DNA from 2 places in the Caproicibacter sp. BJN0012 genome. Region 1 is predicted to be linked to the other one. Evidence: riboswitches for the same ligand, from Rfam matches in the RefSeq annotation. Region 1 holds a riboswitch; the other holds the start of a gene.
What was found. Region 1 has a riboswitch for cyclic di-GMP ahead of VA597_RS04470 (sigma-70 family RNA polymerase sigma factor). Riboswitches for the same ligand answer to the same signal wherever they lie in the genome.

Region 1 (6,070 bases):
ACAGTACGGCGGCGGTACGTCTGCTGAAAGCCGGCATCAAGGATACAGAGGCCATGGTTCAGGCCATCGATTATTATGACGGCCTGATGTACAAAGCGACCATTCCGCCCGACTTGAACGCCAAACGTATCCGGGATCTGTCCTTTCGAGCCCGACTTCATCAGAAAGGCGATATCCAGTTTACACCGGTCCCATTGGTGTCTCAGCTTCTGCAGTTGGCGTCGGTGAATGAAACCAGTCATGTGCTGGAGCCTGAAGCTGCCATCGGCAGCATTGCGGATGAAGCTAAGAAAATTACGCCCCATGTGGACTGCATTGAAATTGCCCCTGACTTCCGGGAAGTGCTGGGGTTAAAAGGGTATCGGATCATAGGACCCGATCTGTTTGATCTGGAACCACAGCCCGTATATGATGCGGTACTGATGAATCCACCATTCAGCGAGGAATGCCATCATATCCAGCATGCGTTCCAGTTCCTGAATCCCGGTGGGACACTGGCCGCCGTATGCAGTGTGCGGGTCAGGCAGTCTGATAAAAAGGAGTATGTTGAATTCCGTGACTGGCTCCAACAGTACCGGCATCATTTCATTGCTCCGGCAAAAGGTGATTTTGAGATGACCGATATGCAGGTATTACTGCTGCAGATTCATAGAGCGGCATAAGCTCCGAAAAGGCTAAGATTGCTGCCAAACGCAGCCAACTGCGGGTTCTATACACACTATCCAAGACTACCCGAAAGAATATTATTTCAGGGGCTGCGGAGCGATGATTTTTCCTCTACAGCCCTATTTTATAAAAGTAGGAGGCAAAGAGAATGAATTTTTATGAGACCAGAGCCGGTCACACTTTTTATGAGTACCAACTTCCACAGCTGATCTCGACCTTGAAAGAGCTGACCACCGCCATAACACAGGCTAAGGCAAAGTTTTCGGTCCGCCTTCCTGCCGATGTTCCGCCAGATTTCCTCAAAGAGCTGTATTACGGCAATTTTGAGCCGGACATGCAACAGGATGCCGCCCAGCTGCGGGAATACAATAAGCCGGTGATGGAGAGCCAGAAGCGCCTCAAAAAACTGCTCGCTCCGGAAGTCTGGGAACAGGTGGAGGAATACCGACGCTCAATAGATATTCGAACCAGTTTTGAGCTTGAGCAGGCTTTTGAAACAGGTTTTCGCACCGCTGCCAAGATGATTGCCGCGGGGCTTTCTGCGCCGCCCTGCAATGAAAAGGGGTAGGATCAGCATGAATAGAAAAAGCATACAGAACGCTGAAAAACAAGCCCTTCCGTATCAAAAACATCTGCACAGCGACAGGCATAAAGGGCGGTCGAAAGTCTATTCTACCTGCCCAAACAAAATTCGCTCGTTTAAAGGCTTTCGGGTGGCTCATATCGGAGTCTGCGAAAAATGCCGCTGCTTTCGGCGCGGTTAGCAGAGTATTCTGAATTTGCATGGAGGTGTTACTGGATGGGTCGAAAATATCTAAGGCCGGACACAGAAGGCTATCTGTTGGAAGCTGAGGCCTGCAAAGAGGCAATTCGGGAATTAGAACGCCTGGCCGCAAAACTGGAGCGTAAGGTCGCACGGGAAAAGGCCAAACGGCAGACAGAGTTCGCGCAGGTCATGGCGTATCGAAGTGAAATCGAAATACAAGATGATTACGGCTACGGCTTTCTGACGGAACGCCAGTATGACCATTACCTTGAACTTTTTCGTGCAGGGAGTGAGGCCATGGAAAATCATCCTCCCACTGTAGTCGAAATTGCAGAAAAAGTTGTCCGGCGTGTGATCAGAGATATCTTTGAGGATCAACAAGAGTGGCAGTTTTCCGCACTTTCTCCGGAACAGCAGGAAGCGGAACGGAAACGTGCGGAGCAGGCTCAACTTGAATGGAAGCGAAAAATAGCAGAAATCAAAAAGCGGCGTGGCATTTTTGATAATGATGAAAACACATCTGCAGGAAGTTAAGACTATATTCATAGAAAGGAGCTTTATATGAAATTGTACGATTTAAAGAAATACGGCTCCGTTCATCCGCTGCAACTGGAAGTCTGTACATATCCCGAAGGCAACCTTGCCATTACGATGACCACATGGGAAGATGGTGCTCCTGAACCCTGGGATACGCTGACGGTAAATCTTGATGGTGTTCGGAAGCGGGAGTGTGCCTTTATTGATACAAATAATAATGGGCAGGAGATACTGAAATGGATTGCAGATCACAAATTAGGTGTCCCAACAGGGCTGCTGGGGTTCAGCGGTTACTGCGTATATCCTGAGTATCATTTTTTCCCTGATGCTTTAAAAGAAATGGACCCCGAAGGATATACGGAATATCAGAGTCAACAGAAATGAGGAGAAGATTGCATGAAAACAGGAACATGGACGGCGGCCTTTACTATTTACGTAGAAGGAACAATGGTCGATTTTACTGAACTCTCTGAAGACAGCCAACTGCACATTTTGAGGCTGCTCAGTCAAGGCTTCACCAGCGGTGAAGTAATTGAACATGATGGCGAGGCGAGAGAAGTATCCTGACAAGGACGGCCGAATAACATAAGTTACGAAAAAGCCACTGACGGTATACATTTGACTTATCAGAAGGCAACAGTACGCATATAAAAAGAGAGTCCAAAGTTAAAACTGGCTGACTAAGCAAAACGGCAGCTCCACATTTGGGAGTTGCCGTTTTTTGCTTATCACGCTGTTTCATTCGGAAAATTCAATGGTTGCAGTGCCTCGGTCAATACTGCTGTTTCTGCGACAATCGGATTTCTTTCTAAAGCAGGATCTGCATTGTAATCTGCAACGTAGACAGGAAAGTTTCTGCAGAGGAACGTGTGCAACGCAGGTTCGGAAACAATCAGCTTATGTAGCTCTTCATGATAATCTGCCAGTTCAAAAACCGGAATCGCACTGGTATGGGAATCGTAAAACCAATAATCTTTCATCTCGGTGCCAAATTGCTGTGCAACGATAGAAAGCTCACTAATCTCAATCGGATCACTGATTCCCAGCAGCCATTTTCCATCCGACTTAGCGAAATATACTCCGTTGCAGACTTTAATAAAGCCCTCCACAATCCCCACCGGCGTTTCATTTGGAGGCGGGTAAGCACCAAAATATCCGCTTATATCGATTTGTCCCATCTGCCGGAATTCTAACAGCTTTTCCTGAAATGCCTCCTTTTCCTTATTATTGCAACTATGTACTAAACGGTATTTAAGGAGCTCGTAATCAACAATGTTCATGGCTGCCCCGGCAAGGAAAAAAAGTAAGTCGCCATACTCAACGCCAAAAGCTAATGCCTTTTGCGACAGGACTTTACCATTATAGTCTTTCGGTACAACATAACCTTCATTTCTCTTACCGCTCATAAAATATACATCTGGAAACGGCATCTCGTAATATTGAATTTCTCCCAAAACCGTTTCATCAACTTTAATCGATTTTGTCAACATGAAAACTCTCCTTTCTCCTGCTGATTTTCTCAATACAGGCACTACACAACGACTTTCCATTTTCTGTCCATATGGTTTTGTTTGAACCACATAGAATACAATGACAGGTGGATTCTCGCAAAATCACATTACCATCGTCATCCAAAAGAACATCCATCGGCGTGCCTTCGATAAGGCCAAGGATACTCCGCAGTTCCTTTGGCAGAACGATGCGTCCCAAGCCATCCAGTTTTCTAATCCCAACCGCTCTCATCTTAAACTTCCTTTCTTTAAGCCAAATATGTATTATACTAATACTATAAGTATCAGTATACAAAATTCAGATGTCGAATGTGCAAGAATAATAATATCAAAAACAAAAAAGTCTGCGGAAAAATTCGCAGACTTTTTGTTCCGTATTTTGTTATAGAATTTTTATTTTGCAATTGCTACCATCGCTTCAATTACTTTAAAAACCCGTTCCCTGTCTTCAGCAGTCATGGTGTCTATCTCCTCGGATAATTTGGATGCCTTTATTTTATAGCCATTCCGTAGAACGTCAACCAATAAAAGATCAGCCGAGACATTCAGCGCGTTTACGATATCCACAAAAACTTCTAAACTCGGAGTCCTAACACCTCGCTCAATTGTGGAAATATAGATTGTGCTTAATCCAAGCTTTTCAGCAAGCTCCTCCTGACTCATTCCGGCAGTTTCTCTATATGCCTGTATACGACGTCCAATGCTTTTCCTGTCCATTTAGCTCCCTCCCTCCATTGTATTATTATATTACTATTAGTATCAGTATAAAGGAGAGGAAATATTTGAACAGAAACCAAATGTGTTTCTATAATACCAATAGTATTACAATCGCTATTTTTAGTGAAGAAAAGAGATGTACAGCTCCAGATGTTTTGATATCCCATTCCAAATTAATCAGGCAGACCGTCGCAGGACTTTCAGAATATCTTGTGTTACAACTCAATAGAATATATGAGGAAACGCCTGACCCAGTTTGCTTTACTTTAAGCAAACCGGGCGCTTCTTTGGCATTCCGAGGCCCCGAAAATCATGGCTCCCTTCCTCTTACTTTAGATCCTAATTACTTCAATACAATGCATAAAAACCATGCATAGCTCTTGATACAAATCCTCATCAAAAACACCGTCCACGGTAGATTCTTTGAGAAGTAAGGGCTTGTACATCTCTATCAGTTTTTTTATAGCAAAGTCTTCATTATCCTTTGCCAGAAGCAGCAACTCTTTGAAATTCATTCCTTTTTACCTCCTAATTCGTCGCGTAGTTTTCTAATCAGTCTGTAGTAAATAGAAGTTACAGTTTTATAGCCGATTCCAATTTCGTCAGCAATCTCCTCAAAGGAACGCTCATCTGATATCTTCATGATCAAGATTCGGAAGTCCCGCTTCTTGAGTTGTTCAAGCGCCTGATGAAGTTCTTTGTTTTCAAGTTGCTCCAAGAGTGGCAATTGAGATGTTATATCCTGCTCGGGCTGAAGTTCTTCTCGAATTTCCTGGTTATCCAAAGGCATTTCATTACTCAATCGCCTGAATTTAGCCCGTAAATACTGTATTTTTTTTCTATGTACTGCTGTTACGAGATAGGCTGTAAATTGATTTTGCAAGACATTGGATTCCCCAATGCCATTATTATATCGTTTCATGTTTTTCCTCCAAATTCTGAATTTTTTAGGGAATCCAAAATTTGGAGGGGGGGATCGACAATGTGCCGGTTTCGACGATTTTTTACAGCAATGGGAAAGGCATAGCTCGATATGTGTCTTTAACGATCGGAGTAACAACTTTCTTGTCGGCAATAAAAAAACAGCACTTTGCCCAAGTAGGCAAAGTGCTGTTTTTTTATATTGAATTGGTGGAGAATCTTCGTATGTACGAAGTGCCTCTTCCTTATTTCAACCTCCCAAAAAGCTGGAAACAGGTAATCATATAGGGGACTCCTTTTTCCTTTAGAGCATGGCAAAAACCAAGTATCTGATACCCCAGAATTATCCGTCAAAAGTCACATATATTGCAAAAGCCTGCCCTCATAAAAAGGGCAGGCCTTACGCGTAACTTCCGGCAGCCAGGCTATCGTCATGTTGTAAAACCAACATTTTAGATCCTGCGGCTTTGCGTCGCCGCCTTTCAGCGGTTTTGCCCTTGTGACTCTCTTTTCTTTTATAATTCTGCGTTTTATCTGGCTTACCAAAACGACACCTCTCTTTCCAGCCTTTTTTGGCAGTACAACCTCCAACAGTACAGTTCTTGTGCGCTTACAGCACTTCCGCAGAGGGTCCAGCAGGCTCTGGCAGAACAGCTCCGACAGAACATTAAATACCAATGCCGACACCTCGTTGGCCAACATAATTGTTTTTCACTTTTAACATATCGTAGCAGATATCCCTCCACTATAATAACAACTAAAGCCTTTGTTTTCTTACAGTTTTTAAGTTAATAATTTCATGGAAAGAAAACATCTAATCTCTTACTATTTTCTGTTGATCTGATTTGCCTTAACTTTTTCATATATTTTGTTCAGTGTAGCAGTTGTTTCTTCGCTGTATGCTCCAGAAGACGTTCGGTGCGTAATTCTGTTCATAAGCATTATGCAAGTG
Region 2 (6,070 bases), 1.3 Mb from region 1:
ATACATTCAGAGAAATAAACCGGTATTATGTTCTTGTAACAAATAGTCAACGAGAACATATAGTATGCGTATATGAGCATCTAAGTATAAAAGCTTTAAAGGTAAATCCTATTTAACTGAAAGGAGGAGGATTTTGGTATGAAAAACGATTTGAGTATTAACAACTTCAATGGTGTTTCATACAGAGATGATATTTCTTTCAGTATTATTAACATGAACGGAATTACAAATAAGGATGATATTTCCTTAAGTGTTAATGACATGAACGGCGTTTCAAATAGGGATGATATTTCCTACAGTATAAATAAAATGAACGGTATTTTATAAGGACAATGTCCGGATTTGGCTACGATCCAGCCAAAAGAAACATATAAAGCTCATAGGAAGGGAGTTGTAAATGGTTGAATTTTTCAAAGCCCTGTCGGAGGAAAGCCGACTGCGGATTCTTTCTTTGCTGCTTGAACGGGAGATGTGCGTGTGTGAAATTGAAGCATCCTTAAAAATGACACAGTCCAATGCTTCACGTCATCTGACCGCCTTAAAAAATTGCGGAATTCTTGACAGCTTCAAAAAAGCACAATGGACTTATTATCGGATCAATAACTGCTTCAAGCGCGATAATGCTGAGCTTTGGGAGTATCTCCAGTATCACTTGAGGGAACTTCCAACTTACAAAATTGATCTGGCAGAGTATCAAAAGTGCAGCGGTCAAAAGTTATGTGACACGATTTCTCCACAACAGAAACATTGAGATTGCAATTCAAGTTTTTTAGTATGATATTTAGGGGCGATTATAATGAGTGATGAAAAAACACAAGGCATTGGTTTCTTTGAGAAGTATCTGACGGTTTGGGTGCTTCTCTGTATGGCGGCAGGCATTCTGATCAGTAAATTTCTGCCGGTAATTCCTGCATTTCTGGAAAAACTTCAGTACGCGCAGCAGAATATTCCGATCGCGATTCTGATCTGGATCATGATTTATCCCATGATGCTGAAGATCAATTTCCAATCCATTAAAAACGTGGGAAAGCATCCCCTCGGTATCCTCATATCGAGCGGGAGCAGTTGGGTGATCAAACCATTCCTGATGCTGGGGCTGGCAACTCTCTTTCTTAAAATAGTATTCAGCGCCTTTATCCCCGCCGACCTGGCACAAAATTTTGTTACAGGCGCGGTCCTGTTGGGGACGGCTCCCTGCACCGCGATGGTGTTTGTCTGGAGCAATCTCGCCAAAGGCGATCCAGCGCACACCCTTGTACAGGTTTCGGTCAATGATCTGCTGATTCTTGTTCTGTTTGTACCGCTGGTTTCCTTCCTGCTCGGCGTGAACAACGTTCAGATCCCTTGGGATACCCTTATTTTCTCAGTCGTGCTCTTTGTTGTAGTCCCTTTGGTCGGGGGTGCTGTTACACGAGTTACGATGATCAAAAAAATGGGAGAAACGGCTTTCAATGAAAAATTTGTTTCCAAGTTTGACAATGTAACGACGCTGGGCTTGTTGCTGACTTTGATCATTATTTTCTCATTTCAAGGCAACATCCTTCTGGAAAAACCGCTTTATGTCCTGATGATCGCCGTACCGCTGATCCTCCAGAATCTTATCTCCTCTACGTTTACCTATTTGCTGTGCAAATGGACAAAACAGCCGCACAATATAGCGGCGCCGGCATCCCTGATTGCCGCTTCCGACTTCTTTGAACTTTCAGTCGCGGTAGCAATCTCGCTGTTCGGCCCAAACTCGCCGGTCGTGCTGGCCTGCACTGTCGGCGTCCTTACGGAAGTCCCTGTGATGCTGATGCTTGTCAGAATCATTACGAAAACCAAAGACTGGTATTACAAAGGCTGGCATTCTAAACCTGCCGTTAACAACTAATTTTATTTTAGGAGATGTCTTATATGAAAAAAATGCAAATCTTTGAACCTGCCATGTGCTGCTCAACCGGCCTTTGCGGAGTTGGAGTCGACTCCGAGCTTCTCAGGATTTCGACTGCCCTGAATACACTCAAAAAAAACGGGATCAATGTTGAACGGTTCAATTTGTCCAACGCTCCGCAGCAGTTTGTAAACGATAAGACAGTCAACCACTTTATCAACACAAAGGGCGTTGAAGGGCTGCCCGTCACTGTTTTGGATGGAGAAATCGTGATTGCAGGCCGGTATCCGACCAATGAAGAATTTGCCAACCTGCTCGGCGTTCCGGAAACTCTGTTCGGCGGAAAGCCGAAGGCCGTTAAAGTTACTCCGAGAAGGTCAGGCGGATGCGGCTGCTCGGGAGGAAAGTGCTGCTGATTTGGTTCATACTTTCTGCTGAGAAAGAGATTTAGCACTTCTAACAAGATGATAGGAGCATATCTTCCCAAATCAGTTATGTGAATTTTTCACAAGGGACGAGGATGCTCCTTATCTTTTTATCGAAAATTGGAGGTTATCATCATGGAGAATTTTAATCCGCAATCGATCAGGTTGACAAAATATTTATTTTACACGGGAAAAGGTGGAGTTGGAAAAACATCGACGGCGTGTGCTACGGCCGTTACCCTTGCGGATAGCGGAAAAAAGGTCCTCTTAATCAGCACGGACCCCGCCTCGAATTTACAGGACGTTTTCCATACGGAGCTTACGAACAAAGGGGTAGCGATTAAGGAAGTCCCCAATCTGGTTGTTTCCAACCTCGATCCCATACAGGCAGCAGCAGAATACAGGGAAAGTGTCATCGGCCCCTATCACGGCAAACTACCTGATGCGGTGATTAAAAATATGGAGGAACAGCTTTCCGGTTCGTGCACGGTCGAGATTGCAGCCTTCAATGAGTTTTCAAAGTTCATCACGGATGAAACGGTGCGAAAAGGCTATGACCACATTTTGTTTGATACCGCCCCGACCGGGCATACCCTCCGAATGCTGCAACTGCCGTCTGCGTGGAGCAACTTCATAAGCGAAAGCACGCACGGAGCTTCCTGTTTAGGCCAGCTTTCGGGATTGGAAAGTAAAAAGGAAGTTTATAAAAAAGCCGTCAAAACCTTATCCGACGGGAATCAGACGACGCTGATTCTTGTTTCGCGTCCGGAAGAAGCACCTTTGAAAGAAGCGGAACGAGCATCCAGGGAACTGGCGGAGATTGGTATCAACAATCAAACACTGGTGATCAATGGTGTGCTAACTTCTTACGATGACAGCGTTTCCGAAAGTCTGTATCGGAAACAGCAGGATGCGCTTCTGAGTATCCCGCAACGCTTGAAAAAACTGGTCGCATACCGGATTCCGCTCCGAGCCTATAACATTACCGGAATTGACAATGTCAGGGCTTTTCTGACCCAGAATCAGTATAGGGTCCGCGATGAAAAAATCAGGGCTAAATCGATTCCTCATCTGGAAGATGTCATTGACGATCTGTATCGCACGAATAAGAAGGTCATCTTTACCATGGGGAAAGGCGGCGTCGGGAAAACCACCATTGCGGCTGCGATTGCACTGGGTCTTTCAAAAAGAGGCAGGAAGGTTCATCTGACCACCACAGACCCGGCCGGGCACCTGAAATCCGTAATCAGCGAGGCCAGCGGCATCACCATGAGCCATATTGATGAACAAGCCGAACTGAAAAAATATCAGGAAGAAGTGCTTACCAAAGCGAGGAAAACCATGTCCGCTGATGATATCGCTTATATCGAGGAAGATTTACGTTCTCCCTGTACGCAGGAAATCGCAGTATTTCGGGCTTTTGCTGAAGTTGTAGAGAAAGCGGAAGACCAGACCGTCGTGATCGATACCGCTCCGACAGGACATACCCTTTTGCTGCTGGATTCCACCCAAAGCTACAATCAGGAAATCAAACGCTCCCAGGGCGAAATCCCGGAATCCGCGAGAAAACTTCTGCCTCGCCTCCGCAATTCTGATGAAACCGAGGTCATTATTGTAACTTTGGCCGAGGATACGCCCGTCTATGAAGCACTGCGCCTTGAGGAAGATTTAAAGCGTGCCGGCATCGAAGCAAAATGGTGGGTAATCAATTCCTCCTTCTACCGGACCGGTACAACGAATCAAATACTTTCTGCGAAGGTGAGCAACGAAATCGAGTGGATCAACAAGGTGGATGAACATTCCAAGGGAAATTTTGCGGTAATTGCATGGAGCGCTGAGGAAATCGAAGGAGATAAACTGCTGACAATATAAGCTAACACTTTCCAATGGGACGATTGTGTCATTATAAAGATATCATAAAATGATAGAACTGGAGAAATGAAAGATGAAAATTACAGAAGAAGCAAAATCCTTGATTCAGGCGGCATTTGATTCCAATGATTGTGACTGTTTAAAAGTATCACAGCAGCAATCCTGCTGCGGCACATCCTTGCAATTTGAACTGATCAAATTGCAAGCAGGCGAGAAGTCCGTCTCCATTGACGGGGTCCCTGTTATGATGGATGACCAGACTCAAACAAGGACAGAGGCTGTGACACTTGCAGCTGAAAATGGCGAGCTGACCATTCAGGACGATCAGTCATGCTGCTGTTGATGGAAACAGTAATATGGAATCCCCCCATTCCCTGCAAATCACGTGCGCCTATCATACGGAAGCACAAGCCGAAAGATGTTAAAACAACAAAATAGTCAAACCAAGGGCAAACCCATTTAACGATGGGGACGCAAAGCCATAGGGTCTAAAGTGCGTAAAAGCGCGCTATGACAGCCTGGCTGCCGGAAGTCGCACTTGAAAGCTTGCCCTTTTTACGGGCAGGCTTTCATTGTTTTTATAGCTTCTGACGGATAATTTGAACAAAGATCATTCATGGCTCTGCTATGTCCCTTGGTGAAAGGGGAACCCATGAGTATTCTTTACTTCTTCCTTTTCCGGAGGTTGAAATAAAGACGGCGAATCCCGTACACACTCGCCTCCATTAACTGAATATATTCAAAAATCAGCACTTTGCCGTCCCGGGCAAAGTGCTGATTTTTTATTTTCGACAACAAAAGCCCCGCCTCGACCGCTAAAGAACAGTTTCGATTTTAAGCTCTTTTCTTTTTGTAGAAGCGTGTCGAATCGACATTGCCGATCCCCTCCGCTTGTTCTTCATTTCCGGATTTCAACAATCACGAAATGGAGGACAAGCTTATGGCAAAGTATCGGAGAAAAACAAATTACCGGGATAAATATCCCGATGTAAGCAAAGAAATTATCGAGGTTCTGGAGAAAAGCGACCGCCTGATGGAATACCAGCAGTACGACATCAAAGTCGAACGGTGCAGGATTGATTATGGCAGTGGGACCGTTACATACATTCCAAGCCGGGAGGACTCCTACGAGCGGCTTCTGGAGGAAAACAGACAGTTTGTCACCGAGATTGAAAGTGTTGAGGATGCCGCGATCAAGACGGTGCTGATCGGGAAAATGCTGGCCTGCCTCAAACATCTCGCCCCGGAAGAACAGGAGTTGATCACCGCTCTCTTTTTTATGGATAAGAGCGAGCGCCAGCTATCCAGAGAAACCGGGATCGCGCAGCGGACAATTCACGATAGAAAGGTAAAAATCCTGGCGGAATTAAAAAAACTTATGGGAAAATAAAAATTTATCCGCTCAACCCCCTCACTCAACGTGGAAATAAGTGAGGGGGTTTTACTCTTCCCTCATTGCTCTTTGAAAATTTCATATCCGGCAGCATAAATACATGATCTGTCCGGCCGTGATGAGCGGCAGCGACATTGACGGGCGCGCCAAGACTACCTGCGGATGGGTGACAGACATCCGTTGAACCGATGGCATCGAAGGCGACGAGCGGCAAAGCCCGGTTATAAAGCAGCCCGTGGTGGGTTGTTTCGCAATGAAACGGACAGTGCTAACGCTACTTCCGTCCAGCCACAGCCCCGCCTGAAAGCGGGATCACGCAATGGGGGCGGCTCGGTGAGAACCACGGAGAGGTGAAATCCCTATGGTGTTTGCTTAACCGGCAAACCATTTATGTTGCCGCCCTCGCTTCGGGAAGCAGTGCCGAATAGAAGCGTCCAATCGATAAAATGAAGAACAAGCTTTATATAGATTTGAGGGACAGCCATGTCAAAATGGCTGTCCCTTGTT

Region 2: it holds a riboswitch for cyclic di-GMP, as region 1 does, so the genes downstream of both, VA597_RS15880 (sigma-70 family RNA polymerase sigma factor) here and VA597_RS04470 (sigma-70 family RNA polymerase sigma factor) in region 1, are expected to answer to the same signal.

What each region holds. Positions count from the first base shown of each region.
Region 1 is NZ_CP142518.1:925,524-931,593, reverse strand. Features, by position in the region: gene VA597_RS04515 (class I SAM-dependent methyltransferase) at 1-662, shown strand, start outside; gene VA597_RS04510 (DUF6809 family protein) at 815-1,234, shown strand; gene VA597_RS04505 (adenylosuccinate lyase) at 1,466-1,966, shown strand; gene VA597_RS04500 (DUF4313 domain-containing protein) at 1,994-2,353, shown strand; gene VA597_RS04495 (hypothetical protein) at 2,366-2,536, shown strand; gene VA597_RS04490 (hypothetical protein) at 2,698-3,459, opposite strand; gene VA597_RS04485 (AbrB/MazE/SpoVT family DNA-binding domain-containing protein) at 3,440-3,712, opposite strand; gene VA597_RS04480 (helix-turn-helix domain-containing protein) at 3,874-4,197, opposite strand; gene VA597_RS04475 (helix-turn-helix domain-containing protein) at 4,530-4,712, opposite strand; gene VA597_RS04470 (sigma-70 family RNA polymerase sigma factor) at 4,709-5,119, opposite strand; cyclic di-GMP riboswitch class I at 5,531-5,624, opposite strand.
Region 2 is NZ_CP142518.1:3,222,757-3,228,826, forward strand. Features, by position in the region: gene VA597_RS15845 (FAD-dependent oxidoreductase) at 1-18, shown strand, start outside; gene VA597_RS15850 (hypothetical protein) at 139-327, shown strand; gene VA597_RS15855 (ArsR/SmtB family transcription factor) at 398-751, shown strand; gene arsB (ACR3 family arsenite efflux transporter) at 797-1,873, shown strand; gene arsD (arsenite efflux transporter metallochaperone ArsD) at 1,897-2,289, shown strand; gene arsA (arsenical pump-driving ATPase) at 2,434-4,170, shown strand; gene VA597_RS15875 (hypothetical protein) at 4,244-4,513, shown strand; cyclic di-GMP riboswitch class I at 4,609-4,700, shown strand; gene VA597_RS15880 (sigma-70 family RNA polymerase sigma factor) at 5,111-5,560, shown strand.